3 regions of the Pseudarthrobacter sp. O4 genome follow, and region 2 is predicted to be linked to each of the others. Evidence: riboswitches for the same ligand, from Rfam matches in the RefSeq annotation. Region 2 holds a riboswitch; each other region holds the start of a gene.
What was found. Region 2 has a riboswitch for thiamine pyrophosphate ahead of thiC (phosphomethylpyrimidine synthase ThiC). Riboswitches for the same ligand answer to the same signal wherever they lie in the genome.

Region 1 (10,042 bases), 1.3 Mb from region 2:
CATCTGGCTCATCCTGCAGCACGGCGCCGTCTATCCGGACACCGGCACCCTGCACGCCGCCGGTACGGCCGAGGTGCTGCCGTGGATCCCGGGGCTGCAGCTTGAGCTCGCCTTCCGGATGGACGCCCTGGCCTGGGTCATGTCGCTGCTGATCCTCGGCGTCGGGGCGCTCGTGCTCGTCTACTGTGCCCGGTACTTCAAGGACAAGGACGAGTACCTCGGCGGCTTCGGCGCACAGCTGCTGGCGTTCGCCGGCGCCATGTTCGGGCTGGTCGCCGCGGACGATCTGCTCCTGATGTTTGTCTTCTGGGAACTGACCACCGTGCTGTCCTACCTGCTGATCGGTTACGCCCGCACCCGGCTGTCGGCCCGCCGCTCGGCCCTGCAGGCCCTGATGGTGACCACCGCCGGCGGGCTGGCGATGCTGGTGGGCCTGATCATGCTGGGCGTCAGCGCGGGGACGTACCGGATTTCGGCCATCCTGGAGCAGGCCCCGGCGCTGGTCACGGGACCGGACGGGGCGGCCGTCGGCGCCGCCGTCGTCCTCATCCTGATCGGTGCGATCACCAAATCGGCCCTCGTCCCCTTCCATTTCTGGCTCCCCGGCGCCATGGCGGCCCCGACGCCCGTCAGCGCCTACCTGCACGCCGCAGCGATGGTGAAAGCCGGCATCTACCTCGTGGCGCGGCTCGCCCCGGGCTTCGCGGAAACCGCGTTCTGGCTGCCCGTGGTGCTGGGACTGGGCCTGGCCACCATGCTCGTCGGCGGCTACCGCGCACTCCGCCAGACGGACATCAAGCTCATCCTCGCCTACGGCACCGTCAGCCAGCTCGGCTTCCTGACCATGGTGGTGGGACTAGGAAAGCCCGATGCCGCCCTCGCCGGCCTGGCCCTGCTCCTGGCTCACGGGCTTTTCAAGGGGACGCTCTTCCTCGTAGTGGGCATCATCGACCACCAGGCCGGAACCCGCGACATCCGCAAGCTTTCCGGTGTCTACGGCTCCGCCCGGGCGCTGGCCGTCGTCGCCGCGATCGGTGCGGCCTCGATGGCCGGCATCCCGCCGCTGGCCGGCTTCGTGGCCAAGGAATCCGTCTTCGAGGCCTTCGTCCACTACGGAAGCGGCCCCGCCGCGGGCCCGTGGGGACCGGTGCTGCTGACCGGACTGGTCCTCGGCTCCATCCTCACCTTCGCCTACAGCGCCCGCTTCATGTGGGGAGCCTTCGCCGTCAAGCCCGGCGTGGAGACCACCCCGTTCAAGCCGATCAAGCCGGCGTTCCTCGCCGCCCCGGCCGTCCTGAGCCTGCTGACCATCGTCTACGGGGTGTGGCCGGACCCGGTGGACGGCTGGATCCAGCCCTACGCCGCCCTCTTCCCGGGCGGGCCAGCGGACGACGCCGGATCCGCAGCCGGCGCGGTCGGCGCAGCCGGTCATCTCTCGCTGTGGCACGGCTTCACCCCGGCACTGGCACTGACCGCCATTACCTTCGCGCTCGGCCTGGCCATGTTTTACGGCCGCAACGCCGTGTCGCGTCTGCAGAGTCTGGTCCCCGGCTGGATCGACGGCGACCGCAGCTACCAGTCGGCCGTCGGGGCCCTCGACGACGCCGCCGTCTGGGTCACCGGACGGACCCAGCGTGGTTCGCTGTTCTTCTACCTGTCCGTCATCCTCACCGTGGCATTCGTCCTCCCGCTCACGGCGCTGTTGATGGCCGGGAAGCCGCTGCCCGGCGACCTCTACTTCATTGATCCGAACTCTCCGCTGCAGCTCGTGGTGGGCACCGGCATCGTGATCGGGGCGCTGGCCGCGGTGCGCGCCAACAAGCGCTTCCTGGCAGTGCTGATGGTGTCCGTCACGGGCTACGGCATCGCCCTGATGTTCGCGCTGCAGGGCGCCCCGGACCTCGCCCTGACCCAGATGCTGGTGGAGACCATCATCCTGGTCGCGTTTGTGCTGGCCATGCGGAGCCTGCCCGCCGAACTGCGGGACCGCACCGGCGGGAAATACCGGGTCATCCGCGTCATCATCGGCGCCGCCTTCGGCATCACGATGGTCTTCGTCGCCATCTACGCGCTGGGCGCCCGCGTGGCCGAACCGGTCTCGCTTGAATTCCCGAGACTGGCCTACGAAGGCGGCGGAGGGCTCAACATTGTCAACGTGACCCTCGTGGACATCCGGGCCTGGGACACTTTCGGCGAGATTTCCGTGCTGGCCCTGGCGGCCACCGGGGTTGCCAGCCTCATCTTCGTCCGCGGCCGCGGGGACGGCCTCCGGCCCGCGTCCACCGTCGCTGAGGGGACCGTGGGCCGCCGGAAGCCCGGCCGCGGCGCCGGGCGGGGCAACACCCGCGACGACGCCGCCCTGGCCATGAGCCGCCGCTTTGCCGCCTCAAGCCGCGACGAGTGGCTCGTGGCGGGGCGGACCCTGGCACCGGAACGGCGCTCGATCATCTTCGAGGTTGTCACCCGGATGATCTTCCACTCCATGATCGTGTTCTCGGTCTACCTGCTCCTGGCCGGCCACAACCTGCCCGGCGGAGGCTTCGCAGGCGGCCTCACCGCGGGCCTGGCCCTGACCATGCGCTACCTCGCCGGCGGCCGGTACGAGCTGCGCGAAGCAACCCCCGTCAGCGCCGGCGCCCTGCTGGGGATCGGACTCGCCACGGCCGCTGCCTCCGGGGTGGCACCCCTGCTGCTCGGCGGCCAGGTGTTCCAGAGCGCCATCATCGAACTCTGGCTGCCGGTCTTCGGGGACATCAAATTCGTCACCTCCACCCTCTTCGACATCGGCGTCTACACGGTGGTCGTGGGCCTGGCACTGGACGTGCTCCGCAGCCTCGGCGCGGAAATCGACGAGCACTTCGAAGAGCATCCGGCAGAACCGTCCGACGACCAGGAAGCCGGCGGGGCCCCGGACCAAGCGGCCGCCGAAGCCACTGCCAGGGGGAGGGCATGAGCGTCAACCTGACCCTGCTGACGGTCATGGGTGCGCTGTACGCCTGCGGCATCTACCTGATCCTGGAGCGCAGCCTCACCCGGGTGCTCCTGGGCCTCATGCTGCTGGCGAACGCCACCAACCTGTTGATCCTCGCCACCGGCGGCTACGCCGGGCTGGCGCCGATGTTCAGCAGGGACACCGCGCCTCGGGACTACAACGACCCGCTGCCGCAGGCGCTGATCCTGACCTCGATCGTGATCTCCTTTGCGGTCACGGCGTTCATGCTCGGCATCATCTACCGCACCTGGGTGCTGGCCCGCCAGGACGAAATCCAGGACGACGCCGAGGACCGCCGCGTCGCCGAGACGCCCAGCTTCGACGCCGAGGATGACTCCGTGATCCCGGTCGAGACCTCCGAATTCCCGCTCACCATGATCGGTTCGGACGGTGGCGGGATCTCCGACACCCCCGGAAGCAACGCTGCCGGGACCGGCGCCGCCACCGTCCAGGTGGCCGACCGCAAGCTCAACGCCGAAAACACGGCCGCGGAAGAACAGCCCGGCTCGCTCAACGTGACCCCACCAGTCCCGGAAGGAGGCGATAAGTGAACATCGCCAGTTTCGCCCCGCTCGCCGTCGTACTTCCCATCCTGGGCGCCGCCCTGACCTTCCTGCTGATCCGGCACTCGCGGGCCCAGCGGGCCGTCAGCATCTCGCTGCTGTCCCTGACGCTGCTGCTCGAATGCCTGCTGCTCGCGTCCGTCTGGGAGGGCGGCACCGCGGCGGTCAACCTCGGCGGCTGGCTCCCGCCCTGGGGCATCGTGATGGTGGTGGACCAGTTCTCCTCGCTGATGCTGGTGGTCTCCTCCGCCGTGAGCCTCGCCGTGCTGGTCTACGCCACCGGTCAGGGCATGGCCGACGGCGATCAGGACGCCCCCGTCTCGATCTTCCACCCGACCTACCTGATCCTGGTGGCCGGGGTCTCCAACGCCTTCCTGTCCGGGGATCTGTTCAATCTCTATGTGGGCTTCGAGATCCTCCTGACCGCCAGCTACGTGCTGATGACGCTGGGCGGGACGGGGCCGCGGATCCGGGCCGGCGTGACCTACGTGGTGGTCTCGGTGGTGTCCTCGGTGCTCTTCCTGATCGCGATCGCCATGATCTACGGCGCCACCGGAACCATCAACATGGCCGACCTTGCCGTCAAGCTCGCCGACGTGGACCAGGGCACGCGGAACCTGCTGCACGTCATGCTGCTCGTCGCGTTCGGGATCAAGGCCGCGGTCTTCCCGCTGTCCTTCTGGCTTCCGGACTCCTACCCGACGGCCCCCGCCCCGGTCACGGCAGTGTTCGCCGGGCTGCTGACCAAGGTGGGCGTATACGCAATGGTGCGCACCGAGACGCTGCTCTTCCCGGGGGACACCTTCAATTCCCCGCTGATGGTCGCCGCCTTGCTGACCATGGTGGTGGGAATTTTGGGCGCCCTGGCCCAGAGCGACATCAAGAGACTGCTGTCCTTCACCCTGGTGAGCCACATCGGCTACATGGTGTTCGGGCTGGCAATGTCCTCGGTGGCCGGCCTGGGCGCGGCCGTCTTCTACGTAGCCCACCACATCACCATCCAGACCAGCCTGTTCCTTGTGACAGGCCTGATTGAGCGCCGGGGCGGGAGCTCCTCCATGGACCGAGTCGCCGGCCTGGCCAAGCTCTCCCCGGTGCTGGCCGTGCTGTTCTTCGTTCCCGCCATGAACCTGGCGGGAATCCCCCCGTTGTCCGGCTTCCTGGCCAAGCTGGGGCTCCTGCAGGCCGGCGTGCAGCTGGGCACCCCGCTGGCCTACGCCCTGGTGGTCGGGGGAGTGCTGACCAGCCTGCTGACCCTGCTGGCGGTCGCGCGGGTCTGGAACCGCGCGTTCTGGCGCAAACCCGAGGACGCCGAACACCCTGACCCTGTGCTCCTGGCCGCCCCGGAGGACTCGGCCACCGGGCACCGCGCGGGGAAACGCAACGTCACCCTGTTGCCGCGGACCATGGTGGGCTCCACCCTGGGCCTGGTGATCTTCGGCGTCGCGCTGACCGTCTTCGCCGGGCCGCTGTTCAAGGTGGCGGATCAGTCCGCCGCGGAGATGCTGGAGCGCACCGCCTACATCCGGGCCGTCCTCGGCGGGGACACGCCGGTTCCGGCCCTGGCACAGCCCGCCCAGCAGCAGGGCGCCCAGCAGCCTGCCCAGCAGGGCGTGCAGAAATGAGCCGGAAGCGGATCTCACTGCGGCAGGAACTCCCGCTGCTGGTCTGGCTCGTGATTGTCTGGGGCGCCCTCTGGCAGGACTTCAGCCCGGGCAACCTGCTTTTCGGCGCCCTCGTCGCCGTGGTCGTGGCCAGGCTGTTCTACCTGCCGCCGGTGGAGCTGGGCGGGCGCTTCAACGGGCTCCTCGCCATCCCCTTTGCCCTGACCTTTCTGGTCAAAGTCGTGGCAGCGAGCTTCCAGGTCCTCTACCTTGCCGTGGCCAAGGGCCCCAAGGTGATCAGCGCCGTCGTCGCCGTCCCGCTGCGGAGCCACTCGGACCTGCTGGTGACCGCCACCGGGCACGTGATCTCGCTGATCCCCGGCTCGCTCGTGGTGGAGGTGGACAGGTCCACGTCCACGCTCTACATCCACGGCGTGAACGTCCGCAACGCCGAGGACGCCGCCAAGCTCCGCAAGGAAGTCCGCGACACCGAGGCCGGGCTGATCCGGATCATGGGCACCAAGGACGAACTGTCCGCCCTCAACCAGGAGGTGGGCGCATGATGCCGCTTGTCCTGACCGTGACCGCCGTGGTGCTGTCCCTGGCCGCCGCGGGGGCGATCATCCGGATCGCGAGGGGCCCTTCGCTGCTGGACCGGGTGCTCGCCGCCGACGTGCTGCTGGCCATCTTCGGGGCGGCGCTGTGCATCGACATGGCCGTGAACCGGCACCTCAACAACCTCATGCTGCTCGTCGCCGTGTCCATCATCGGGTTCATCGGCTCGGTGACCGTGGCCCGGTTCGTCGCCGACCGGCGGGAGCATGCCCGTGAATCCTGATACGTTCTCCGGCGATACCGTGATCGACGCCGTCTCTGCGGCGTTCATGGTGGTCGGCGCGCTGATGTCCCTCGGCGCGGCCGTGGGCCTGCTGCGCTTCCCCGATCTGATGAGCAGGATGCACGCGGCCACGAAGCCGCAGGTGCTCGGCCTGTTCCTGCTGCTCTGCGCGGTGGGCCTGCAGATGCGCACCTGGTGGGTGTGGCCGGTGCTCGTGGTGGCCTGGATCTTCCAGCTGCTCACCGTGCCGGTGTCCGCCCACATGGTGGGCCGGGCCGGTTACCGCACCAAGCACCTCCATCCGGAGCTGCTCAGCGCCGATGAGCTGGAGGCCGTGGTACAGCAGGCCGCGGGCAAGAGCGGTTTCGACGACGACTCAGCCGACGGCGGCGGCGGGAGCCGCCGGTGACCTGGACCGAAGGCGGTGGCCGGGGCCGCCGGTGACCGGTGCTAGACGATGCGCCTAGACGATGTCCTGGGACTTGGCGAAACGGGTGATGGCGCGCTGGGTGCCGCGGTTGGCGAGGACCTGGATGATGGCGCTGACCGCTGCGGAGATCAGCGCGAAGGTCAGGGCCGAGCGCAGCGTGGTGGGGATGTCGTCGTGGTGGCCCTTGGGCGGCTTGTTGCCGGTGGACTTTTCCCAGACGGTGTCGACGAGCTTGGTGCCGACGTACCCGGCGAGCAGGCTGATGCCGGTGCCGAGCAGTTTGATGAAGATGTTCATTCTTCGGACTCCTTGCGGGAGGGAACAGGGCTTCCCCCAGCCTAGCGTCCCGGCCCTGACGGTTGGACCCGGCCGTGCAGGCCGCGCCGTGCGGTCCCGGCCCGGAATGTGACAGCTGGGCACGGGAAGCCGGTCCCGCCGGGTGTAAACTGGGCAATGCCCACAAGGGCGATTTTATATACGACAGGGGAGCGCCGCCGTCGGGCATCGCTGGAGGAATCCAGGGAAAACCACCGGTGGGCGCTGAGAGTGCGGACAGCCGCAGACCCTCGAACCTGATCCGGTTAGTACCGGCGAAAGGGAGTCGAGTTCTCAGAGTGCCCGGCTGGGCGGCGGAAGCCGTGGCCGGCCGGCGCACCCTCCCCTCCTGTTCCTCAGGAGGACGACATGACTGACATTTCTGCTCAGCCGACGCTCAACCGGCGCGGCTACAACTGGCGTGTGGTGGACATTGTGGTGGCCGCGTTGATCGCGGTTGCCGGTGGCGTCATTTTCTGGGCCTGGTCCCAGGGCGCCAATCTGATTTCAGCCCCGGTCAACGCGCTGTATCCGCCGCTGACAGGGCTCTACGCCGGAGGCTGGATGATTCCCGCCGTGCTCGGCATGCTCATCATCCGCAAGCCCGGGGCGGCACTGTTCTGCGAAACGGTGGCTGCCACCGGCGAGCTGATCATGGGCTCGCAATACGGCACCACTGTCCTGATCTCCGGCGTGCTCCAGGGCCTCGGAGCCGAGCTCGTCTTCGCGGCGTTCGTCTACAAGAAGTTCAACCTGCCGGTGTCCCTGCTGGCCGGTGCCGGTGCCGGACTGTTCGGCGCCCTGAATGACTCCTTCGCGCCGTGGGGCTGGAACATCGCCTACGCCGCCGGGGACAAGTTGGCGTACATCATCTTCATGTCCGTCTCCGCCGCCGTGATTGCCGGCGCCCTGTCCTGGCTCGCCACCCGGGGTCTCGCCAAGACCGGGGTGCTGAGCTCGTTCGCCTCGCGCAAGGCCGCCACGGAGCCTGTGTTCTCCTGATGCCGGCACCAGGTGCCGGCGTCCGCCCGGCCGCGGTCACGGCCCGCGGCTGGGGCTGGCGGCACGCCGGCCGGCCGCGGCCCGCCGTCAACGGGCTGGACCTGGACATCAGTCCCGGGGAGCGGGTGCTGCTGCTCGGGCCTTCCGGTGCCGGCAAATCGACGCTGCTCCACGCACTGGCCGGGGTCCTCGGCGACAACGCAGCCGACGCCCTCGGCGACAACACGGCAGAGGATTCCGACGAGACCGGCAGCCTGCTGATCGACGGCGCCCCGCCGCGGGCCCGGCGCGGCCGGGCCGGGCTGGTGCAGCAGGACCCGGAGACGCAGGTGGTGCTCTCCCGTCTCGGTGATGACGTCGCCTTCGGGGCGGAAAACCTGTCCGTGCCCCCGGCGGAGATCTGGGCCCGGGTCGGTGAAGCGCTCGACGACGTCGGGCTGGGCCGGCTGCCGCTGGACCACCCGACCTCGGCCCTCTCCGGCGGCCAGAAGCAGCGGCTGGCGCTCGCCGGCATCCTGGCGATGCGGCCCGGGCTGCTCCTGCTCGACGAACCCACTGCCAACCTGGACCCCGCCGGCGTCCTGGAAGTCCGCGACGCAGTCGGCCGCTGCCTGGACAAGACCGGCGCCACCCTCGTGGTGGTGGAGCACCGGGTCGCCGTCTGGAAGGACCTCGTGGACCGGATCGTGGTCCTGCAGCCGGGCTCCGCCACGGAACCGGCCGTGCTGATCGACGGCCCGCCGGACCAGGTCCTGGCACAGGCGCGGGACATGCTCACTGCTGCCGGGGTCTGGGTGCCCGGTTACGTGCCGCCGACCCGGGTGCGGGCAGCGTCTGCCGCGGGCTCGCCGGTATCAGGCTCCGCAAAAGCATCCCTGCCCGGACAGCCCGACGCCGGGACCCTCCTGATGGCGGCCGACAACCTGGCGGTCTCCCGCGAGCACCCCCGCCGTTCCGGTCTGCGCAGGGGCTTCAGGGCCATCGCCCCGGTACCGGTGCAGTCCGGCATCACAGCCCAGATCCGCGCCGGCGAGGCGCTGACCATCACCGGCCCCAACGGCTCCGGAAAGTCGACGTTTGCCCTGACCCTGGCCGGCCTGCTGGCGCCGGTGTCCGGTACCGTTTCCGCCACGCCGGAGCTGGGCGCCGGCGCCGGGATCGATCCGTACCATTGGAAGGCGCAACAGCTGATTGCCCGGATCGGTACCGTCTTCCAGGAACCCGAGCACCAGTTTGTCACCGGCCGGGTGCTCGACGAGTTAATGTTCGGTCCCCGGCACCTGGGCCGGGGCGAAGAACGGGTGGACGAGTTGCTGGAGCGGCTCCGGCTGACCGAACTGGTGGACGCCAACCCCTACACACTCTCCGGCGGCGAAAAGCGGCGGCTCTCGGTTGCCACCGTGCTCGCGGCCCATCCGCAGGTGCTCGTCCTGGACGAGCCCACCTTCGGCCAGGATGCCAACACCTGGGCCGAGCTCGCCTCCTTCCTCTCCGAACTCCTCGACGCCGGCACCGCCGTCGTGTCGGTAACCCACGACGCGGAATTCACCGCGGTCCTTGGCGGCACCCAGCTCAGCCTCCGCGCACCGGAGCACCGTGAACCGGGCGATCGCGAGCCGGGCAATCGCGAACCGGGCCCGGTGGCGGCGCAGTGAGGGAAGTCCTGAGCCTGCGCGGCAACCAGGCCCTGTTGACCCGCGCCAACCCGCTGGCCAAGTTCACCGCCGTCGTGCTGATCACCCTCGTGCTGGCGCTGTCCATCGACTGGGTTTCAGCGTCGGTGGCGCTGGCCTTCGAAGTGGCGCTGTTTCCGCTGGCCGGGCTGAGCCTCGCGCTGCTCTGGCAGCGCGGCTGGCCGCTGATCCTGGCCGCGGCGCTGGGGGGCTGGAGCACCGCCATCCTGGCGCCGGACAGCGGAAGCATACTGCTCGACGCCGGCATCTGGTCCATCAGCGACGGTTCCCTTGAACTGGGGCTGGGCTTCCTGCTCCGCGGACTCGCCATCGCGCTGCCCGCGGTGCTGCTGATGAGCTGCACGGACCCCACGGACCTGGCCGACGCGCTGGCCCAGAACGCGAAACTGCCGCACCGCTTCGTCCTGGGCACCTTGGCCGCGATGCGGCTGGTGGGGCTCATGGCCGAAGAATGGCAGACCATCGGCATGGCGCGGCGGGCCCGCGGCGTGGGCTCGCGCGGCAACCCGTACCAGCGGCTCCGGTCCACGCTGGGGCAGAGCTTCGGGCTCCTCGTGCAGGCCATCCGGCGCGCCTCCCGGCTGGCCGTCACCATGGAGGCCCG
Region 2 (10,042 bases):
CCTGCCGTCCCGCGACGTGACCACGAGCAGGTCCTGGACCGGGAGGGTGTTCAGTCCGGAGACCTTGCCGACCACCTTGTCGCCGACGCGGACGTCCAGGCCGACGAGCTCGTGTTCGTACCAGCCCTCGTCGTCGTCGTCCTCGTCCAGTTCCTCGGTTTCGATGAACAGCTTGGCGCCGCGGACGGTTTCCGCCTCGTTGCGCGTCTCGATCTCCTCGAATGCGAGCAGCAGGATGTCCTTGTTCCAGCGGGCGCTGAGGATGGTGAGCGGGCCGGCCGAGGCGGGCTCCACCACGAACTGGGTGCCCGGGACGAAGCGGTCGCCGGGCGCGTCGGTGAGCACCTGGACGGTTACTTCGCCGCGGATGCCGTGGGGCTTGCCGATTCGTGCCACCTGAAGCTGCATCTGTTCCTCTGTTCGGGGTTGGTTTGCTCGGGGTTGGTGATTCTGTGGATCAAGGGAAAACAGTCCGGCCCCTCCACCATTATCTGGTGAAGGGGCCGGACTCAAAACAAGTGTTGCTGAAAGCGTTACCGGCGGCGGTCGGTGTCGACGACGTCGACCCTGACCGGTTCGCCATCCGCCAGCGCTGCAACCACAGTGCGCAGTGCGCGTGCGGTGCGGCCCTGCCGGCCGATCACCCGTCCGAGGTCGTCCTGATGAACACGCACTTCGAGGGTGTCCCCGCGGCGGTTGTTCTTCGCACTGACCTTGACATCCTCAGGGCTGTCAACGATCCCGCGGACGAGGTGTTCGAGCGCTTCTGCCAGCAATGTACTAAGCCTCAGTGGTCTCTGCTGCGGCGTCGGCGGGGGCCTCGGCTGCGTCGTCCTTCTTGGCCTTCTTGGTGATGGCTTCCGGGATGATCACGGAACCCTTTTCCGGGGTAACGAAGGCAGCCTTGGGAGCCTTGGTCTTCAAGGTGCCCTCCTGGCCCGGGAGGCCCTTGAACTTCTGCCAGTCACCGGTGATCTTGAGGATCGCGGCAACCTGCTCGGACGGCTGTGCGCCGACGCCGAGCCAGTACTGGGCACGGTCCGTGTCGACCTCGATGTACGAGGGCTCTTCGGTCGGGTGGTACTTGCCGATCTCTTCGATGGCACGGCCATCACGCTTGGAGCGTGCGTCCATGACGACGATGCGGTAGTACGGTGCGCGCATCTTACCGAAGCGCTTAAGGCGAATCTTTACGGCCACTTTTGTGGTCACTCCTGTTTCTGAAACGGGGTCGAGCCCGGCGTTCTGCACCCGTGGGGCGGGCCGTACTAGGGGGTTCTAAAAGGACAAGATCCGGACGCGGAGAGAGGGGCCACGCAGATCGAGTACCTGTTCATTGTGCCAGATCAACGCACGGATTTCGACTTGACACTCTCACTGCGGGAAAATAACAGTGCAAATAAGAGGGCAAATCTGCAGACAAATCACCGGGCCAGGCGGTTCCGGCCTGCGGCGTCAGCGGGTCCAGACGTAGAGCCCGGACCGGGTGGCGGGATCGACGCCGGCAGCCAGTTCCGCCAGCTGGCGGACATAACCGGCGGCCTGGTCCGCACCGAAGGGCATGTCCTCCTCGGCGGCCCAGCTGAGGGCCACCTCCGCCAGGACGTCGCCCTCCCCCTCGGTCTCATAGCTGAGCAGATCGGCGAGCGCCCTGACCATGGCCGGCGGGACGCCCAGCAGGGAGTCGCTGGCCACGTCCACCATGGCGAGCTCGTAGTCGGCGCCGGCGGAGTGCACGGCCGTCCCGGCCAGATCGCCGAGGCGTTCGACTTCGAAGTCGCTGATGTCCGGGATCCGGAGGGCCCCGGGGGCCGGGGCTCCGCCGCCCTCGAGCGCAGCTGCGCGCTTGAGGGCTTCATCGTGGGTGGAGACAAAGATTTCGGTGAATCCCATGGGTGATCCTTAGTGGCTCGGCGCTGATCGCGCGGCGGAAAGTCCGGCTCCAGCCTAGCCCAGCCGCGCGGTCCGGACGGCGTGCCGGCCAGCGCCGCAGCCGGCGTGCTGTCAGCGCCGCAGCGCACCGTCGGCGCCGCACCCAGCGTGCCGTCAGCGCACGGCGACGCGGATGCGGTTCCGCCACGGGTCGTCGAAGCGCAGTTCGGCTCCCGTGTGGTGCGAGGGGACGCCGGCGGTCTTGAGACGGTCGGCGAGGGCTCCGACGTCGTCGCCTGACGGTACTTCGATCAGCACCTCGCCCAGGCCGAGGGTGTCCCGGCGGGGGCCGGCGCCGCGGCTGTTCCAGACGTTCATCGCCATGTGGTGGTGGTAGCCGCCCGCGGACACGAACAGCGCCTGGCCGTGCCAGCCTGCCGTCTTCTCGAAGCCGAGGGTCCCGACGTAGAACTCCTGCGCGGAGTGCACGTCACCCACCTGCAGATGGACATGCCCGATGCCGGCCTCCGCCTCATGCTGTCCACTGACGGACTCCTCGGTGAGGAACTGTTCGAGGTAGCGCTGCGGCGGCAGGGCCAGGCTGTCCATCACAACGTTCTTGCCCTCCCAGGACCACGCCTCGCGCGGACGGTCCCAGTACAGCTCGATGCCGTTGCCCTCGGGATCGTTGAAGTAGAAGGCCTCGCTCACGAGGTGGTCCGCACTGCCGGTGAAGGACTGCGGCTCGAACTGGGCGGCGCTGGCCACGGTGGCGGCGAGGGACGGCTGGTCGTCGAACAGCAGGGCGGTGTGGAAGAGGCCGGCCTCACCGCGCGAGGGGAGGCTGAGTCCGGGCGCCGGGGCGAGGTGGACCAGCGGCTTCTGCCGGCGTCCAAGGTAGAGCCCGCCGTCCTGCTCGGCCACGATGTCGAGGCCGAGGGCGCGCTGGTAGTAGTCCGTCATGAGCTTCATATCGCCGACCTTGAGCATCACGGTGCCCATGGTGAGTGCGGCGGGAAGAAGATCCTGGGTGCTGGCTTCTGCAGTCATTTGATCGCTCCGGTGCTTCAGCGGCCACCGACCCTCGATGACCTTACATAGAGTAAATTACTTGAAGCTTCAATTTATTCCTAATGGCCTGGTTTGTCCCTGGCGGACCGGCTCTCCGCGCAGCACGATGTGTTTCAGCTGCCGCAGCGTGTCCAGACGGCTCCGCGGATCGTCGGCGCAGACCAGGACATCGGCGCTGGCACCTTCGCTGATCGCGTCGGCACCCAGCCAGGCGCGGGCGGCCCAGGCACCCGCGTCGAGGGCTGCCCGGGCCGGAAGACCGGCATCGTGCAGGGCCTGGATCTCGTCAACGATCCGCCCGTGCTTGATGACGCTGCCGGCGTCCGTGCCGGCATAGATGGCCACCCCTGCTTCGAAGGCCTCCAGGATGCGTTCGCCGCGGCGTTCCCAGAGTGAGCGCATGTGCGCGGCGTAGCGGGGGAACTTTGTGTCCGCCCGCTCCGCGATGGCCGGGAACGTCGCGATGTTGATGAGGGTGGGGACGATCGGCACGCCCTGTTCGACGAAACGAGGCAGGTGCCGCGGAAGCAGGCCGGTGCCGTGTTCGATGCAGTCGATCCCGGCGTCGAGCATGTCATCCAGGGTGTCCTCGGCGAAGCAGTGCGCCGTCACCCGGGCGCCTTCATCATGGGCGGCCTGCACGGCGTCCTTGAGCTCCCGGACCGGGAAGCCCGGGGCGAGGTCGCCGGCGTCGCGGTCAATCCAGTCCCCCACGAGCTTGACCCAGCCGTCGCCGGCGCGGGCCTGCTTGCGTACGGCCTCCACCAGACCCTCCGGCTCGACTTCGACGGCGAAGCCGTGCAGGTAGCGCCGTGTCCTCGCGATGTGCCGGCCGGAGCGGATGATGCGTGGCACGTCGGCACGCCGCTGCAGCCAGCGGGTGTCGTGCACGGCGCCGGCATCGCGCACCAGCAGGGCGCCGGCGTCTCGGTCGGTGATGGCCTGCGCCTCCGCCATCTGTTCCGCGACATCCCCGCCGGGGCCGAGACCGATGTGGCAGTGCGCGTCGACCAGCCCGGGGATGACCCACCCGTCCAGCACGAGGTCCGGCGTGTCGGCGGGCCGGCGGAAAGTCAGCAGACCGTCGACGGACCACAGGCCGTGGTGTTCCCGGTCCGGCCCGGTGAGGATGGGGCCGCTGAACTCGATGATGCTGGTCATGGCTTAAAGCCTAATCCTCATGGCGATCCGCCGGCCCAGGTGGTCCAGTCCGAGTTGCGCTTCGTGGGCGCGGGGGGCCGCCAACTCCGGTCCCCGTCAACACCTGTGGTAGCTTCGTCTACGACCACACGGGTGCCCTTGCAGGGGCTGAGATCGGGCTGATGCAGCCTGCGACCGTTGAACCTGTCCGGGTAATGCCGGCGAAGGAAGTGAGTATTCCCGTGAATACGCAAGAAACACAGTTGATCCCTGCCAAATATGAGACTGTCCAGGAAACACAGTCGCTGAAGTCCCATTCTTTGGCTTTCACCACGGACGAGGAACACGGCATCCGCGTTCCGGTGACCGAAATTGCCCTGGAGGATTCCCCCGGCGGGGTGAAGAATCCGCCGTTCACGATATACCGGACGGCCGGCCCCGGAAGCGATCCAGTGGTCGGCCTGGAGCCGTTCCGGTCCGAATGGATAGAATCCCGGGGCGATACCGAGCCCTACGGCGGCCGGGAACGAAACCTGCTCGACGACGGCAAGTCCGCGGTGCGCAGGGGCGCCGCGTCTGCTGAGTGGAAGGGTGCACAGCCGGTGCCCCGCCGCGCCGTCGACGGCAAGACGGTCACCCAGATGCACTACGCCCGCCAGGGGCACATCACGCCTGAGATGCGGTTCGTGGCTGTGCGGGAGAACTGCGATGTGGAGCTGGTCCGCAGCGAAGTGGCCGCAGGCCGCGCCATCATTCCCAACAGCATCAACCACCCCGAATCCGAGCCCATGATCATCGGCAAGGCCTTCCTCGTGAAGATCAACGCCAACATCGGCAACTCGGCGGTCACCAGCTCCATCGCCGAGGAAGTGGACAAGCTGCAGTGGGCCGCCCAGTGGGGCGCGGACACGGTGATGGACCTTTCCACCGGGGATGACATCCACACCACCCGTGAATGGATCATCCGCAACTCCCCCGTCCCGATCGGGACGGTGCCGATCTACCAGGCGCTGGAGAAGGTCAACGGCGAGGCCAATGACCTGACCTGGGAGATCTACCGGGACACGGTGATCGAGCAGTGTGAGCAAGGCGTGGACTACATGACCGTCCACGCCGGTGTGCTGCTGCGCTATGTGCCGTTGACCGCCAACCGGGTCACCGGGATCGTGTCCCGCGGCGGAGCGATCATGGCAGGCTGGTGCCTGGCCCACCACGAGGAAAACTTCCTGTATACGCACTTTGACGAGCTGTGCGAAATTTTCGCCAAGTACGACGTCGCGTTCTCCCTCGGTGACGGTCTGCGGCCAGGGTCGACGGCGGACGCCAACGACGCCGCCCAGTTCGCCGAACTGGACACCCTGGCCGAACTTACCAAGCGGGCGTGGAAATACGACGTGCAGGTCATGGTCGAAGGCCCGGGGCACATCCCCTTCCACCTGGTCCGTGAAAATGTGGAACGCCAGCAGGAGCTGTGCGACGGCGCCCCGTTCTACACGCTCGGGCCGCTGGTCACGGATATTGCGCCCGGGTATGACCACATCACCTCGGCGATCGGCGCCACGGAGATTGCCCGCTACGGCACCGCGATGCTCTGCTACGTCACACCCAAGGAACACCTCGGACTGCCCAACAAGGACGATGTGAAGACCGGCGTGATCACCTACAAGATCGCCGCCCATGCCGCCGACCTCGCCAAGGGCCATCCCGGAGCGCACGAACGCGACGACGCCCTGTCCAAGGCCCGGTTTGAGTTCCGCTGGCGGGACCAGTTCGCGCTGTCGCTGGACCCGGTCACGGCCGAGGCCTTCCACGATGAGACGCTCCCCGCGGAGCCGGCCAAGACGGCCCACTTCTGCTCGATGTGCGGGCCCAAGTTCTGCTCCATGCGCATCAGCCAGGACATCCGGGACGAGTACGGCTCCGCGGATTCACAGGCCGCACTCGCCGACATGGCGGCGGGAATGCGTGCGAAGAGCAGCGAGTTCCTGGCCTCGGGCGGCAAGGTCTACCTGCCTGAGCCGCAGCTTCCCGCTCAGCGCTAGCGGACCCGCCCAACTAGGTCGCAGTTAACGTCGTTTTGGGCGCCCATAACGACATTAACTGCGACCCAGTTGGGCCAGCGGGCTCAAGAGGCGTGGGCGTGCTGGCTCCGGCCGACGTCGGCGATGAAGGCCCGGATGACCCGGTCACCCTCTGCTGAATCCTGGGGCCGGTGCCCGCCCGCCGCAATGCGGTGCAGGGCGCCGGTCTCGCGGAGGTAGCCGGCGATTTCCTCGTAGAGCGGCTCCCAGCCACCGGTCAGCACCAGGGTGGGGACGCCGGGGACGATCTGCAGCGGGGCTTCCCAGGGCGGTGCCTGCAGCCGCAGCCTGCGGGCTTCACGCTGCTCTTCGGGTCCCGGGACTTCGGCCGTTCCGGCGCCGGGGCTGTGGGCGGCGAACGCCCGGCGGATGAACTCGCGCCGGAAGTCGTCATCGCTGAGGTGGTGCCGCACATCGAAGAGCGGCTGCATCAGGGCCCGGTGCGCCGCCGTCGCGGGCAGTTCCGCCGTCAGCGAGAGGCAGGCCGGTTCAACCAGGGTCAGGGACTGCACCAGGTCGGGGCGCTCGACGGCGGCCATCATCGCCGCTATGGCGCCCTGCGAATGCGCCACGACGTGGCCGCCCGACTCGCCGCGGCCGTCGTCGGCCAAGGCCCGCAGCACAATGACGGCGTCCGCGGCGAAGTCCGATTCAAGGGGTTCCGCGACGGCGTCGAAGCCGTGCCGGCGCAGGAACAGCGCGTCGTAGCCCAGCGCCATCCCGTGCTGTTTCGGCCACGCCGCGGCGCCGAAGCTGCCGGCCCCGTGGACGAAAACTACCCGCTGCTTGAACATGATCCAACCCTATGGCACCGGCCCGGCAATCAGCCCCGGCGACATAACGGTCCCGGCGTCTGGTTTGCCTGGTCGGCTACTTAATGCCGTTACTTGCTGCCGCCGAGGAACTTATCGAAGCCCTTGGGCAGGTTCAGCTGGGAGGGATCGAAATCCTCACCCTGCTGGCCGAAGGATGCCCCGGTGGGCAGTGGCTTGGGTCCGGCGGCACGCCGGGCCTCGGCCTCGCGGAGTTCCTGCGCGGCCTTGGCCGGGTTCCCGGAGCGGGCCTTTTTCTTGGGCGCGTTCTTGGCACCCTTGCGGGCACCGCCGCCGCCGCCCATGCCCGGCATACCGGGCATTCCGGGCATGCCGCCGCCGGCAGCCATCTTCTTCATCATCTTCTGCGCCTGGGCAAAGCGCTCCAGCAGGCCGTTCACCTCGGAGACGTGCACACCGGAACCACGGGCAATACGGGCGCGGCGGGAGCCATTGATGATCTTGGGCGCAACCCGTTCGTGAGGGGTCATGGACCGGACGATCGCCTCGACGCGGTCGATCTCCCGTTCATCGAACTGCTCGAGCTGCTGCCGGATGTTCTGCGCGCCGGGCATCATCATGAGCATTTTCTTCATGGAGCCCATGTTGCGGATCTGCTGCATCTGGGCGAGGAAGTCGTCCAGGGTGAAGTCTTCCTGGTCGGCGAACTTCTTCGCCATCCGGGCGGCCTCGTCCTTGTCCCAGTTCTGCTCGGCCTGCTCGATCAGGGTGAGCACGTCACCGAGGTCGAGGATACGCGAGGCCATCCGGTCCGGGTGGAAGAGCTCGAAGTCGTCCAGGCCTTCGCCGGTGGACGCGAACATGACGGGCTTGCCGGTTACGGACGCGACGGAGAGCGCGGCACCGCCGCGGGCGTCGCCGTCGAGCTTGGAGAGCACGATGCCGGTGAAGTTGACGCCTTCGTCGAAGGCCAAGGCCGTGTTGACGGCGTCCTGGCCGATCATCGAGTCGATCACGAACAGGACTTCATTCGGGACGATGGCCCGGCGGATCTGGCGCGCCTGTTCCATCATGTCCGCGTCGACGCCGGTCCGGCCGGCGGTGTCCACGATCACGACGTCGTGCAAGGTGCGGCGGGCTTCCTCGACGCCGGCGCGGGCGACGGCGACCGGGTCGCCGGCGGGGTGATCGAGCTCGGTGGAGGTGGCGCCCGGGTGCGGGGCAAACACCGGCACGCCAGCGCGCTGGCCGACGATCTGGAGCTGGTTGACGGCGTTGGGGCGCTGCAGGTCGGAGGCGACCAGCATGGGGCTGTGGCCCTGGGCCTTGAGGTACTTGGCGAGCTTGCCGGCGAGGGTGGTCTTGCCGGCACCCTGGAGGCCGGCGAGCATGATGACGGTGGGGCCGGTCTTGGCGAGGCGGATCCGGCGGGTTTCGCCGCCGAGGATCTCGACGAGTTCCTCGTTGACGATCTTCACGATCTGCTGGCCCGGATTCAGCGCGGCGTTGACCTCGGCGCCGAGGGCACGCTCGCGCACGCGGCCGGTGAATTCGCGGACCACGGGCACGGCAACGTCGGCGTCCAGCAGGGCACGCCGGATCTCGCGGACCGTGCCGTCAACGTCCGCCTCGGTCAGGCGGCCTTTGCCACGGAGGTTCTTGAAGGTTGCTGTCAACCGGTCAGAGAGTGAATTGAACACGCGCCGTGCACTTCTTTCAGTGGATCTACGGATGGCGGCCGGTCCGGCACGCCAGCGTCGCGACTGATGTTCGCCTGAACGAACCGCCTCGACAACGGGACTCGACTATCTAGGGTACCAAGACGCGCCTCCAAGATGGCATGCTGGCTTAGGTGACCAGCCAAACAACCGTGAAAACCCTGCTCATCCTCGGCGCCTCGGGCGACCTGACCGGAAGGCTGCTGCTGCCGGGGCTGGCCCGGCTGGTGGCCCGCGGGCATGCCGAGGGCCTGACGCTCGTGGGTGCAGGCTCCGATCCGTGGACGCCGGAACAGTGGCTGGACCGCGTCGAGGAGTCCTTTGCCGACGCCAATTCCCAGGCCGAGGCCCACGGCAGGCGGGAACTGAAGCGGATCCGCGAAACCACCAGCTACCACCAGCTGGACGTCACCGCCGAAGGGCAGCTCGCCGGGCTGCTGGCGCAGCTCAAGGGTCCCGTGGCCGTGTACTTCGCCCTGCCGCCGCGGATCAGCCAGCTGGCCTGCGAGGCCCTGACGCCGGAGCAGGTGCCGCCCGGAACCCGGCTGGTGATGGAGAAACCGTTCGGCTCCGATGAGGACTCTGCCCGCCACCTGAACAAGATCCTGGCCACCCTGGTCCCGGAGGACCACATCCACCGGGTGGACCACTTCCTGGGCAAGGCGACGGTGCTGAACATCCTGGGCCTGCGCTTCGCGAACACGTTCCTGGAACCCGTCTGGAACCGGCAGCACATCGAAAAAGTGGAAATCATCTTCGACGAGGACCTCGCACTGGAAGGGCGTGCGCGCTATTACGACGGCGCCGGCGCCCTCCGCGACATGATCCAGAGCCACCTGCTCCAGATCATGGCCCTGATGGCGATCGAGCCTCCGGCGTCCGTGGACGAGCGGGATCTCCGGGACGCGGTGGCCACCGTACTGCGCGCCAGCAGCATCAAGGCACCTTATGCCAAGAGCACACGCCGCGCCCGGTACACGGCAGGCACCACCGGCGGCCGCAAGGTCCCGGACTACGCCAAGGAGCACGGCGTGGGCCCCGCCCGGGGCACCGAAACCCTCGCCGAGGTCCAGGTGGAGATCGACAACTGGCGCTGGCAGGGCGTGCCGTTCATCCTCCGCTCGGGCAAGGCCCTGGGCGACAAGCGCAAGGAAGCCGTGGTCACCTTCCGGCCCGTGCCGCACCTGCCGCAAGGGTTCACCGGGGTGGACTCCCCCAACCAGCTGCGGATCGGATTCGGCCCGGACACGCTGCAGTTCGACGTCGATGTGAACGGCCCCGGCAACGTCCTCGCCCTGGACCGCGTCACCCTTGCGGCCGAGCTGAGCGCCTCCGAGCTGCTCCCCTACGGCGAAGTCCTGGAAGGCGTCCTCGCCGGCGATCCCCT
Region 3 (10,042 bases), 110 kb from region 2:
GGCCGCGGCGGAAACGCCCGCCGCCGAAGCGCCTGCAGAAAAGCCCGTCCGGCGTCGTGCCAGCCGAGCCAAGGCCGCCGCCCCGGTGGCCGAAGCAGGGCCAGTAGCCGAGGCCCCCGCCACGGCCCCCGAAGCAGTTGCCGCGTCCCCGGCAGAGCCCGCCGGCACGCCGGCCGCCGCGGAAACCCCTGCCGAAGCAGCCCCCGCCGCGGAAACCCCTGCCGAAGCATCGTCCGCAGCCTCCTCGCTCTTCCTTGAGCCGGGAGCGGTCACCTCGATGATCTTCCAGGCTCCGGATTTGAGCGCCGTCGTGCGCCCGGTTCCGGCTGCCGCCGCGCCCGCAGAGTCCGAAGATGAAGAAGGCGAAGAGGGCGAGGGCGAAGACGCCAGCGGCCGCCGTCGCCGCCGCAGCCGCGGACGCCGCGGACGGAGCAGCCGGGGAGCCGACAGCGAGCCGGGTGCCGAGACCGAAACCGAGGTCTCCGGCGAGGCAGCCGAGGAAGCCCAGGAAACAGACGAAGGCTCCGAGGGGACGCTGGAGGACGGTGTGACCTCGCGGCGCCGCCGCCGCCGCCGTCGCGGTGACCAGGACCTGGAGCTGACCGGCGGGGAAGGCGACGATCCGCCCAACACAGTGACCCGCGTCCGTGCACCGCGTGCCCAGACCGAGGCGCCGGTCAACAACCGCGTCACGTCCCTCAAGGGTTCCACCCGCCTTGAGGCCAAGAAGCAGCGCCGCCGTGAGTCCCGCGACACCGGCCGGCGCCGCACCGTCATCACCGAGGCCGAGTTCCTGGCCCGCCGTGAATCCGTGGACCGCCAGATGATCGTCCGCCAGCGCGACGACAGAATCCAGATCGGCGTCCTCGAAGACGGGGTCCTGGCCGAGCACTTCGTGTCCAAGACCCAGCAGGATTCCCTGATCGGCAACGTCTACCTGGGCAAGGTCCAGAACGTGCTGCCCTCCATGGAAGCTGCCTTCGTGGATATCGGACGCGGCCGCAACGCCGTGCTCTACGCCGGTGAAGTGAACTGGGAATCCGTCAACCTTGAAGGCAAGCAGCGCCGGATCGAGAATGCACTGAAGTCCGGCGACTCCGTCCTGGTCCAGGTCACGAAGGACCCGGTCGGCCACAAGGGCGCCCGCCTCACCAGCCAGATCTCGCTGCCCGGCCGCTACCTTGTGTACGTGCCCGGCGGTTCCATGACGGGCATCTCGCGCAAGCTGCCCGACGTCGAACGCAACCGCCTTAAGCGGATCCTCAAGGACCGCCTGCCGGAGAATGCCGGCGTCATTGTCCGCACCGCGGCGGAAGGCGCCTCGGAGGAGGAGCTGACGCACGATATCAACCGGCTGCGCGCGCAGTGGGAAGGAATCGAGAGCCAGTCGACGTCGACCAAGGTCCTCGCCCCCGAGGTGCTCTACGGCGAACCGGACCTGACCATCAAGGTGGTCCGTGACGTCTTCAACGAGGACTTCTCGAAGCTGATCGTCTCCGGCGAGGAAGCCTGGGACACCATCGAGGCCTACGTCACCTACGTGGCACCCGACCTGGTGGGCCGGCTCGAGAAGTGGACCAAAGACGCGGACATCTTCTCGGCCTGGCGCATCGACGAGCAGATCCACAAGGCGCTGGACCGCAAAGTGTTCCTGCCTTCCGGCGGCTCCCTCGTCATCGACCGGACCGAGGCCATGACCGTGGTGGACGTCAACACCGGCAAGTTCACCGGCAGCGGCGGGAACCTCGAGGAAACCGTCACCAAGAACAACCTGGAAGCGGCAGAGGAAGTCGTCCGGCAGCTCCGGCTGCGCGATATCGGCGGCATTATCGTGATCGACTTCATCGACATGGTGCTGGAATCGAACCGAGACCTCGTGCTGCGCCGCATGGTGGAGTGCCTGGGCCGCGACCGTACCAAGCACCAGGTGGCCGAGGTGACCTCCCTGGGTCTGGTGCAGATGACCCGCAAGCGGATGGGCACCGGGCTTCTGGAAGTCTTCGGCGAGCAGTGTGAAGCCTGCGACGGCCGCGGCATCGTCACGCACGACGAGCCGGTGGAGCACCGCCGCGCCAACGTCGTGGCCGCCGAGCACCATGTCCCGCGGACCGAGAACCTGCCGGCACCCCGGACCGAACGCAAGAGCCGCCGCCGCGGCAAGGGCGGCCAGGGAATGCCGGAGTCCGCCCCATCGGCAGCCTCAGCCGTCCATCCGGAGCCTACCGAGGCCGAGCGTCATGCCAAGGCAGAGGCGACCCGTGCCGCACTGGCAAACATCGCAGCCGCCGCGCATGCCGCGCACCTCCACGACGGCGAGACGGTATCCGCTCACGCGGCGGAGGCCCGCCAGGCCGCCGTCGAGGCAGCCGCGCGGCTTGCCGCGACAGAGGAGGCAGCCGGACGTCCCGCGGCCGTGCTGACCTTCGGCGGCGAGCAGGTCGCCCTGCCGTTCGTTGAGCACGCCGACGAGACACCGTCTCCTGCCCTCACCCTCGACCTGCTGACCGAGGCCTTCGCCAACCTGGGCGAAGCCGATGGAGCCAGGCCCGCCGTGGACCGGACTCAGGCTGCCAAGGCCCCTGCCCCGGCCGTGGTCCCGGCAAGGACGGAGCTCGAAGCCGGCACCTCCCGGGGCCGCCGAGTCCGCCGCAACCGGAGCGCCAGCCGCGCCCAGGGTGCAGCGAACGAGACGACCATTGAACACCACGAGGCGGCTGAACACCGTGAGGCAGCGGCCTCCGCCGCGGCCGGATCGGTGCACGTGGCCAAAGCGCCCGCCCCGGCCGCGTCCGCGGGCAAGCCAGTGGGCAAGGCAGCAGCCAGGCCGGCAGCGAACGAGCCGATCATCCTCGGCGTCGGCGTCCCGGCTTCGGAGCTCTGACAACCCGGCAGTACGGGACAGTTCCGCGTGACCGCGGGGGCGGTCCGGGACTCGGCGTAGCAATACGCTGAGGCCCGGGCCGCCCCCGTGACTTCGTTAAGCGATTCGGACTAGGCTGTAGGACTGACACGGGGTGCCGCGCATCGAGCCGGCTGAGATCCAAACCCGTCGAACCTGTCCGGTTAGCACCGGCGAAGGGATGTCTCTCGTGGCTTCACCTGTTCTGACTTCACCGTTTCTGCCCTCCGTGCCGCGTCCCGCCGGGCGCCGGATCCCGCGGGTGCTGGCTATTGCAGGTTCGGACCCCTCCGGCGGCGCCGGGATCCAGGCCGACCTGAAAAGCATTGCCGCGCACGGCGGCTACGGCATGGCCGCGATCACGGCCCTCACGGCCCAGAACACCCGCGGCGTCAGCGCCGTCCACGTTCCGCCGGCGTCGTTCCTGACCGCCCAGCTGGACGCGCTGAGCGGGGACATCGGCATCGACGCCGTCAAAATCGGCATGCTGGGGGACGCCACCGTGATCGCTGCCGTCCGCGGCTGGCTTGAACAGGCCCGGCCCGGCGTCGTGGTCCTGGATCCGGTGATGGTGGCGACGAGCGGCGACCGGCTCCTGCAGGAAACGGCGGAGGCCGCCCTGCACGCGCTGCTGCCCCTCGCGGACCTGGTCACACCCAATCTCGCCGAACTGGCCATCCTCCTCCGGGAACCCGTCGCAGCCGACTGGGCCGAGGCCCTTGACCAGGGCAAACGGCTCGCCGCCCTGACCGGCACGACGGTACTCGTGAAGGGCGGCCATCTGGGCCGCAGCGCCGGTGGAGATGACCACAACGACGACGACGGCTGCCCCGATGCGCTCGTCAACACCGTGGGGCTCCTGGACCAGGAGACGGTGGTGGTGACCGGCGCACGCGTGCCCACCGGCAACAGCCACGGCACCGGATGCTCCTTGTCCTCGGCGCTGGCCACGGTGCAGGCCCGGGTGGGGGACTGGGAGGCGGCGCTGCGCGAGGTCAAGCCCTGGCTGACGGGTGCGCTGCGTGCCTCGGACCGCCTCGACGTCGGAACGGGCAACGGTCCGGTGCACCATTTCCACCACGTGCAGCATCTGACCGAAGACCAGGGCGGCACAGACCAGATGAATACCGGGCACCGCGTTCCGGACGAGGGGGAGTTCGCCGCTGCCCTCGGGAACAGTGCCGCGGCGGACCTTGACGCGATCTATGGCCTGGCGTTCATCCAGGGCCTGGCCGACGGCACGCTGGCCGAGAAGGATTTCGCCTACTATCTGGCCCAGGACGCCCTCTATCTCAATGGCTACTCGCGGGTGCTGGCCCGGGCGGCAGCCATCGCACCTTCCGAAGCCGAACAGCTTTTCTGGGCCCGCTCCGCGCAGCAGTGCCTTGAAGTCGAATCGGAGCTGCACCGGAACTGGCTCAGCACACGGGCCGTGGAGGTGAAGCTGGGCCCCGTCACGAAATCCTACGTGGACCATCTGCTGGCCGCCACGGTCTCCGGCAGCTACGGCGTCCTGGTCGCAGCCGCCCTGCCGTGCTTCTGGCTGTATGCCGAGGTCGGCGCAACACTCCATGCGCAGTTCCTGGCGGCCGGCGCCCCGGAAGGTCATCCCTACGCCGAATGGCTGCGGACCTACGCCGACGAGGACTTTGCCGCGGCGACGCGGCAGGCCATCGCCCTGACGGATCAGGCGGCGCGGCGCGCTTCCGCCAGCGAGCGGGACGCCATGGCGGTGGCCTTCAGGCAGTCGGCCCGCTACGAGGTCGAGTTCTTCGACGCGCCGAGGCTGCACGCCTGAGCACGGCCTCCCCGGCCAGCCTGTACGATGGTGAGGCACGGTTCCGGGAGTCGTTGCAGGACCGCTCTGTCCTGATTGAATGAAGTCTTGATTGAATGAAGTCTTGATCGAGTTGCGTTCATCACGCACGGCCCCTCCGGAACCAGCCTCATTTGCGGCCGAAGGCAAAATTAGCGTAGTCTAGGTCTTCGGTGCTTACGCCAACACTTGGGTTATGACCTTGAGGATCACGTCATTCGATATCGAATGGCATTGTCCACGGGATAGCTCATGGGTTCCCCCGGGGAATCCACCGGCGTAGAGGCACAGCGTGAGCCAGCCAAACAATTTGGACCAGGTTCCGCACGCAAATCTAGTAATAAACGTCGAGAGAAGTGAGTTCCCCAGTGGTGTACGCGATTGTCCGCGCAGGCGGCCGCCAAGAGAAGGTTTCCGTTGGAGACTTCGTTACCCTGAACCGCGTCCCCGGTGGAGCCGGCAGCACCTTTGAGTTGCCCGCACTGCTCCTGGTAGACGGTGACAAGGTCACGTCTGCTGCTGCGGACCTGGCCAAGGTAACGGTTACGGCTGAGATCCTCGAAGACCTTCGTGGTCCGAAGATCGTCATCCAGAAGTTCAAGAACAAGACCGGTTACAAGAAGCGCCAGGGCCACCGTCAGGAATTGACCAAGGTCAAGATCACCGGTATCAAGTAACTCTTCGTTACTGTTCAGGTTCCAGCAGATTCCCCAGAATTTTTGAAGGCAGGCATTTCAGATGGCACATAAAAAAGGCGCGAGTTCCACTCGCAACGGTCGTGACTCCAACGCCCAGTACCTCGGCGTCAAGCGCTTCGGCGGCCAGGTAGTTTCCGCAGGCGAGATCATCGTCCGCCAGCGCGGCACCCACTTCCACCCGGGCGCCGGCGTCGGCCGCGGCGGGGACGACACCCTGTTCGCCCTGGCCCCCGGTGCAGTCCAGTTCGGCACCCGCCGTGGTCGTCGCGTTGTGAACATCGTGACTGCTGCAGCTGCAGAGTAGCTACAAGTTCTAAATCGGTGGGGCGGGCCATTTGGTCCGCTCCACTGTTCTTTTAACCGCATTACAATCATCTTGGTGTCTTTGGACGTCCAGGAAACAGCACTGAGGAGATCCACGTGGCGAGCTTTGTAGACCGGGTAGTACTGCACGTATCCGGCGGTACCGGCGGCCACGGCTGTGTCTCCGTTCACCGCGAGAAGTTCAAGCCCCTCGGCGGTCCCGACGGCGGCAACGGCGGCAACGGCGGCGACGTCATCCTGCGCGTTGACCCCCAGACGACCACCCTGCTCGACTACCACCACGCCCCGCACCGGCACGCCACCAACGGCGGCCCCGGCATGGGCGACTGGCGCGGCGGCAAGAACGGCGAAACCCTGATCCTGCCGGTGCCCGTGGGCACCGTGGTGAAGTCCAAGTCCGGCGAAGTCCTCGCCGACCTCGTGGGCGAAGGCGCCGAATACATCGCTGCCGCCGGCGGCATCGGGGGCCTCGGCAATGCCTCGCTCTCCTCCCAGAAGCGCCGCGCCCCCGGCTTCGCGCTGCTCGGCATCGAAGGCGAATCCAGCGACGTCGTCCTGGAACTGAAGTCCATTGCTGACATCGCGCTCGTCGGCTTCCCCTCCGCCGGCAAATCCAGCCTGATCGCCGCCATGTCCGCGGCCCGGCCCAAGATCGCCGACTACCCCTTCACCACCCTGATCCCGAACCTGGGCGTCGTGCAGGCCGGCGAGGTCCGCTTTACCATCGCAGACGTCCCGGGCCTGATCGAGGGTGCCAGCGAGGGCAAGGGCCTCGGCCACCACTTCCTCCGCCACGTTGAGCGCTGTGCCGCCCTCGTCCACGTGCTGGACTGCGGCACGCTCGAATCGGACCGCGATCCGCTGTCCGACCTCGCCATCATCGAAGCGGAGCTTGAGAAGTACGCCGTGGACATGAGCTACAGCGGAGCCGACGGCGAAGTCGTTCCGCTGAACCACCGCCCCCGCCTCGTCGCCCTGAACAAGGTGGACCTGCCGGACGGCAAGGACATGGCCGAGTTCGTCCGCCCGGAACTCGAATCCCGCGGCTACAGCGTCTTCGAGATCTCGGCCACGAGCCACGAGGGCCTGCGCCAGCTCGGCTTCGCCATGGCGGAAATCGTCCAGGCCGCCCGCGACGCTCTCGCCGCAGCGCCGCCGAAGGTACATGCCCCTGTGCTCAAGCCCCGCGCGGTGAACGAATCCGGCTTCAAGATCCGCCGCGAGGAGAAGAACCTGGAACCGCTGTTCCGCGTGCTCGGCGACAAGCCCGTGCGCTGGGTCAAGCAGACCGACTTCACCAACGAGGAAGCGATCGGCTACCTCGCCGACCGCCTTGCCAAGCTGGGCGTCGAAAACGAACTGTTCAAGCAGGGCGCCCTGCCCGGCGACACCGTGGTCATCGGCGAGGACGACGGCGTCGTCTTCGACTGGGAGCCGACCATGATGGCCGGTGCCGAACTGCTGGCATCCCCGCGCGGCACGGACGTACGTTTCGCCGATATCGGTGACCGCCCGACCCGTGGGCAGAAGCGCGACGAGCAGGTCGAACGCCGCGAGGCCAAGGCCGCAGCCCGCGCCGAGCTCGAAGCCGAGCGCAAGGCCGGCATCTGGACCGAATCCGTCAGCGGACGCCGGGCCGCCAAGCCGCTCAAGGAGAGTGGACTGGGCGCAGCAGATGACGAGTAAGACCGTCATCGTGCCCGGTTCATCCGTCACCCCGGAGCGTGCAGCCCCGGACCGTCCGGCTCCGGACCGTTCAGCCCCGGACCGTCCGGCTCCGGACCGTGCAGTGCTGTCCGGAGCCTGCCGGATCGTGGTCAAGGTCGGTTCCTCCTCGCTGACCAGCATCAAGGGCGGCATCTCGGAAGAGGCCCTGACGGACCTCGCCGATGCCCTGGCGCACAAACACAACGAAGGCGCGGAGATCATCCTGGTGTCCTCCGGTGCGATCGCCGCCGGGCTCGCCCCGCTCGGGCTGGACAAGCGCCCCCGCGACCTCGCCACCCAGCAGGCCGCGGCGAGCGTGGGCCAGGGTCTCCTGATGGCCCGGTACACGCACGCCTTCGGCGCCCACGGCGTCACGGTCAGCCAGGTGCTGCTGACGGCCGACGACTTCATGCGCCGCAGCCAGCACACCAACGCCTTCCGGGCCCTGAACCGGCTGCTGAACCTCGGCGTCGTGCCCGTGGTCAACGAAAACGACACCGTGGCCACCCACGAGATCCGGTTCGGCGACAACGACCGCCTCGCAGCCCTCGTGGCGCACCTCGTGCGCGCCGACGCGCTGGTGCTCCTCTCAGACGTCGACTCGCTCTACGACGGTCCACCCTCGCACGGCGCCAAGCGGATCCCGCACGTCACGGGCCCGCACGACCTCGACGGCGTCTCCATCGGCAGCCCCGGCAAGGCCGGGGTGGGCACCGGCGGAATGGTCACCAAGGTGGAGGCGGCCATGATCGCCGCAGGCTCCGGAATCCATGCCCTCGTGACCTCCACGTCCAATGCGGCCGCCGCGTTGGCGGGCCAGGATGTGGGAACCTGGTTCTCGGTCAACGGCTCCCGTAAGCCGATCCGCCTCCTCTGGCTGGCGCACCTGGCGTCGGTGCAGGGCACCCTCGTGCTCGACGACGGCGCCGTCAGGGCCGTGCGCGACCGCCGCACGTCCCTGCTGCCAGCTGGCATCACCGCCGTCCAGGGCTCCTTCGAAGCCGGCGACGCCGTCGAGATGGTATCCCCGGACGGCACCGTGATCGCCCGCGGGCTGGTCAACTACGCCGCCGACGAGCTTCCGCAGATGCTCGGCCGGTCCACCAGGGAACTTGGCAAGACCCTGGGCCGCGGATATGACCGCGTAGTTGTTCATGTTGACGATCTGGTGCTGGTCTAAGCCTCCCGCTCGCCTAAACTGGAAGCATGACTGAGGCCCTGACCCCCCGATCTGCCGTGCTCGCCGAGAAGCTGTTTGCCGAAGGTCTGATCCCTGCGGACGGACCGTCGGCAGGCGCCCGCGAGGTTCCGGCAGCCCTGGAGGCGACTTCGGAGCAGACTTCTGGTGCAGGCGGGGCAGCCGACGTCGAGGCCGCCGTCCACGCAATCGCCGACCGCTCCCGCCACGCCGCCCGCCGGATGGCCCGCGCCAACCGCGCCTGGAAGGACCGTGGCTTGCGGGCAATCGCCACCGCGCTGCTGGAGCGCACGAGCCAGGTCCTGGCCGCCAACGCCAAGGACGTTGCCGCGGGGCGGGCCAACGGCACCTCCGCTGCCCTGCTGGACCGGCTTACCCTCACCGACGCCCGGGTTAAGGCCCTCGCCGCCGCCCTGGAGAACCTCGCCACCCTTCCGGATCCGGTAGGGAATGTGGTGCGCGGCCAGACGCTGCCCAACGGGCTGCGGCTGCGCCAGATCAACGTGCCGATGGGCGTCGTCGCCGCCATCTATGAGGCGCGGCCCAACGTGACGGTGGATATCGCCGGGCTGGGCCTCAAGAGCGGCAACGCCGTCATCCTGCGCGGCGGAACCGCCGCGGCCGCCACCAACGCCGCCCTGGTCACCATCCTCCGCGACGCGCTGGAATCCGTGGGCCTGCCGGCCGACGCCGTGCAGACGGTGGACCAGTACGGCCGCGAAGGCGCGAACGTCCTGATGCGCGCCCGGGGCAGGGTGGACGTCCTGATTCCCCGCGGCGGCCGCGAACTGATCCAGTCCGTTGTGATGAATGCCTCGGTGCCGGTCATCGAGACGGGGGAGGGCAATGTCCACATCTTCCTGGACGCCTCAGCGAACGAGGACATGGCCGTGGAGATCCTGCTGAACGCCAAGACCCAGCGGCCCAGCGTCTGCAACACCGTGGAAACCCTGCTGGTGCACTCCGGCTCCACCGCGCTGCCCGCCGTGGCCGCCGCCCTGCGCGCCGCGGGCGTCACCCTGCACACCGACGAGCGGATCCGCGCGGCGCTGCCGGCGTCCGTCGACTCAGTGCCCGCCACGGACGTGGACTGGGCCACCGAATACATGGACCTGGACCTGGCCGTGGCCATGGTGGACAGCCTGGACGACGCCGTCAGGCACATCCGCGCGTGGTCCACCGGACACACTGAGGCCATCCTGACCAACGACCTCGCCAACGCCGAGCGTTTCATCGCGGAGGTCGATTCGGCCGCCGTGATCGTGAATGCTTCCACCCGCTTCACCGACGGCGGCGAGCTGGGCCTGGGGGCCGAGGTGGGGATATCCACCCAGAAGCTGCACGCACGCGGCCCGATGGGATTGACCGAACTGACCACCACCAAGTGGATCGTGCAGGGC

Region 1: another riboswitch for thiamine pyrophosphate. It lies ahead of ACQCSU_RS09825 (ECF transporter S component); the one in region 2 lies ahead of thiC (phosphomethylpyrimidine synthase ThiC).
Region 3: another riboswitch for thiamine pyrophosphate. It lies ahead of ACQCSU_RS03410 (bifunctional hydroxymethylpyrimidine kinase/phosphomethylpyrimidine kinase); the one in region 2 lies ahead of thiC (phosphomethylpyrimidine synthase ThiC).

What each region holds. Positions count from the first base shown of each region.
Region 1 is NZ_CP189591.1:2,134,408-2,144,449, reverse strand. It holds gene ACQCSU_RS09860 (Na+/H+ antiporter subunit A) at 1-2,953, shown strand, start outside; gene ACQCSU_RS09855 (Na(+)/H(+) antiporter subunit C) at 2,950-3,543, shown strand; gene ACQCSU_RS09850 (Na+/H+ antiporter subunit D) at 3,540-5,180, shown strand; gene ACQCSU_RS09845 (Na+/H+ antiporter subunit E) at 5,177-5,722, shown strand; gene ACQCSU_RS09840 (monovalent cation/H+ antiporter complex subunit F) at 5,719-5,997, shown strand; gene mnhG (monovalent cation/H(+) antiporter subunit G) at 5,987-6,406, shown strand; gene ACQCSU_RS09830 (DUF4235 domain-containing protein) at 6,461-6,724, opposite strand; TPP riboswitch at 6,900-7,044, shown strand; gene ACQCSU_RS09825 (ECF transporter S component) at 7,112-7,744, shown strand; gene ACQCSU_RS09820 (ABC transporter ATP-binding protein) at 7,744-9,399, shown strand; gene ACQCSU_RS09815 (energy-coupling factor transporter transmembrane component T family protein) at 9,396-10,042, shown strand, end outside.
Region 2 is NZ_CP189591.1:847,379-857,420, forward strand. It holds gene rimM (ribosome maturation factor RimM) at 1-408, opposite strand, end outside; gene ACQCSU_RS03910 (RNA-binding protein) at 534-776, opposite strand; gene rpsP (30S ribosomal protein S16) at 781-1,200, opposite strand; gene ACQCSU_RS03920 (hypothetical protein) at 1,456-1,893, opposite strand; gene ACQCSU_RS03925 (VOC family protein) at 2,047-2,922, opposite strand; gene ACQCSU_RS03930 (amidohydrolase family protein) at 2,992-4,104, opposite strand; TPP riboswitch at 4,223-4,330, shown strand; gene thiC (phosphomethylpyrimidine synthase ThiC) at 4,326-6,125, shown strand; gene ACQCSU_RS03940 (alpha/beta fold hydrolase) at 6,209-6,958, opposite strand; gene ffh (signal recognition particle protein) at 7,048-8,637, opposite strand; gene ACQCSU_RS03950 (glucose-6-phosphate dehydrogenase) at 8,790-10,042, shown strand, end outside.
Region 3 is NZ_CP189591.1:740,645-750,686, reverse strand. It holds gene ACQCSU_RS03415 (Rne/Rng family ribonuclease) at 1-2,881, shown strand, start outside; TPP riboswitch at 3,001-3,098, shown strand; gene ACQCSU_RS03410 (bifunctional hydroxymethylpyrimidine kinase/phosphomethylpyrimidine kinase) at 3,081-4,697, shown strand; gene rplU (50S ribosomal protein L21) at 5,084-5,392, shown strand; gene rpmA (50S ribosomal protein L27) at 5,454-5,717, shown strand; gene obgE (GTPase ObgE) at 5,834-7,423, shown strand; gene proB (glutamate 5-kinase) at 7,413-8,624, shown strand; gene ACQCSU_RS03385 (glutamate-5-semialdehyde dehydrogenase) at 8,651-10,042, shown strand, end outside.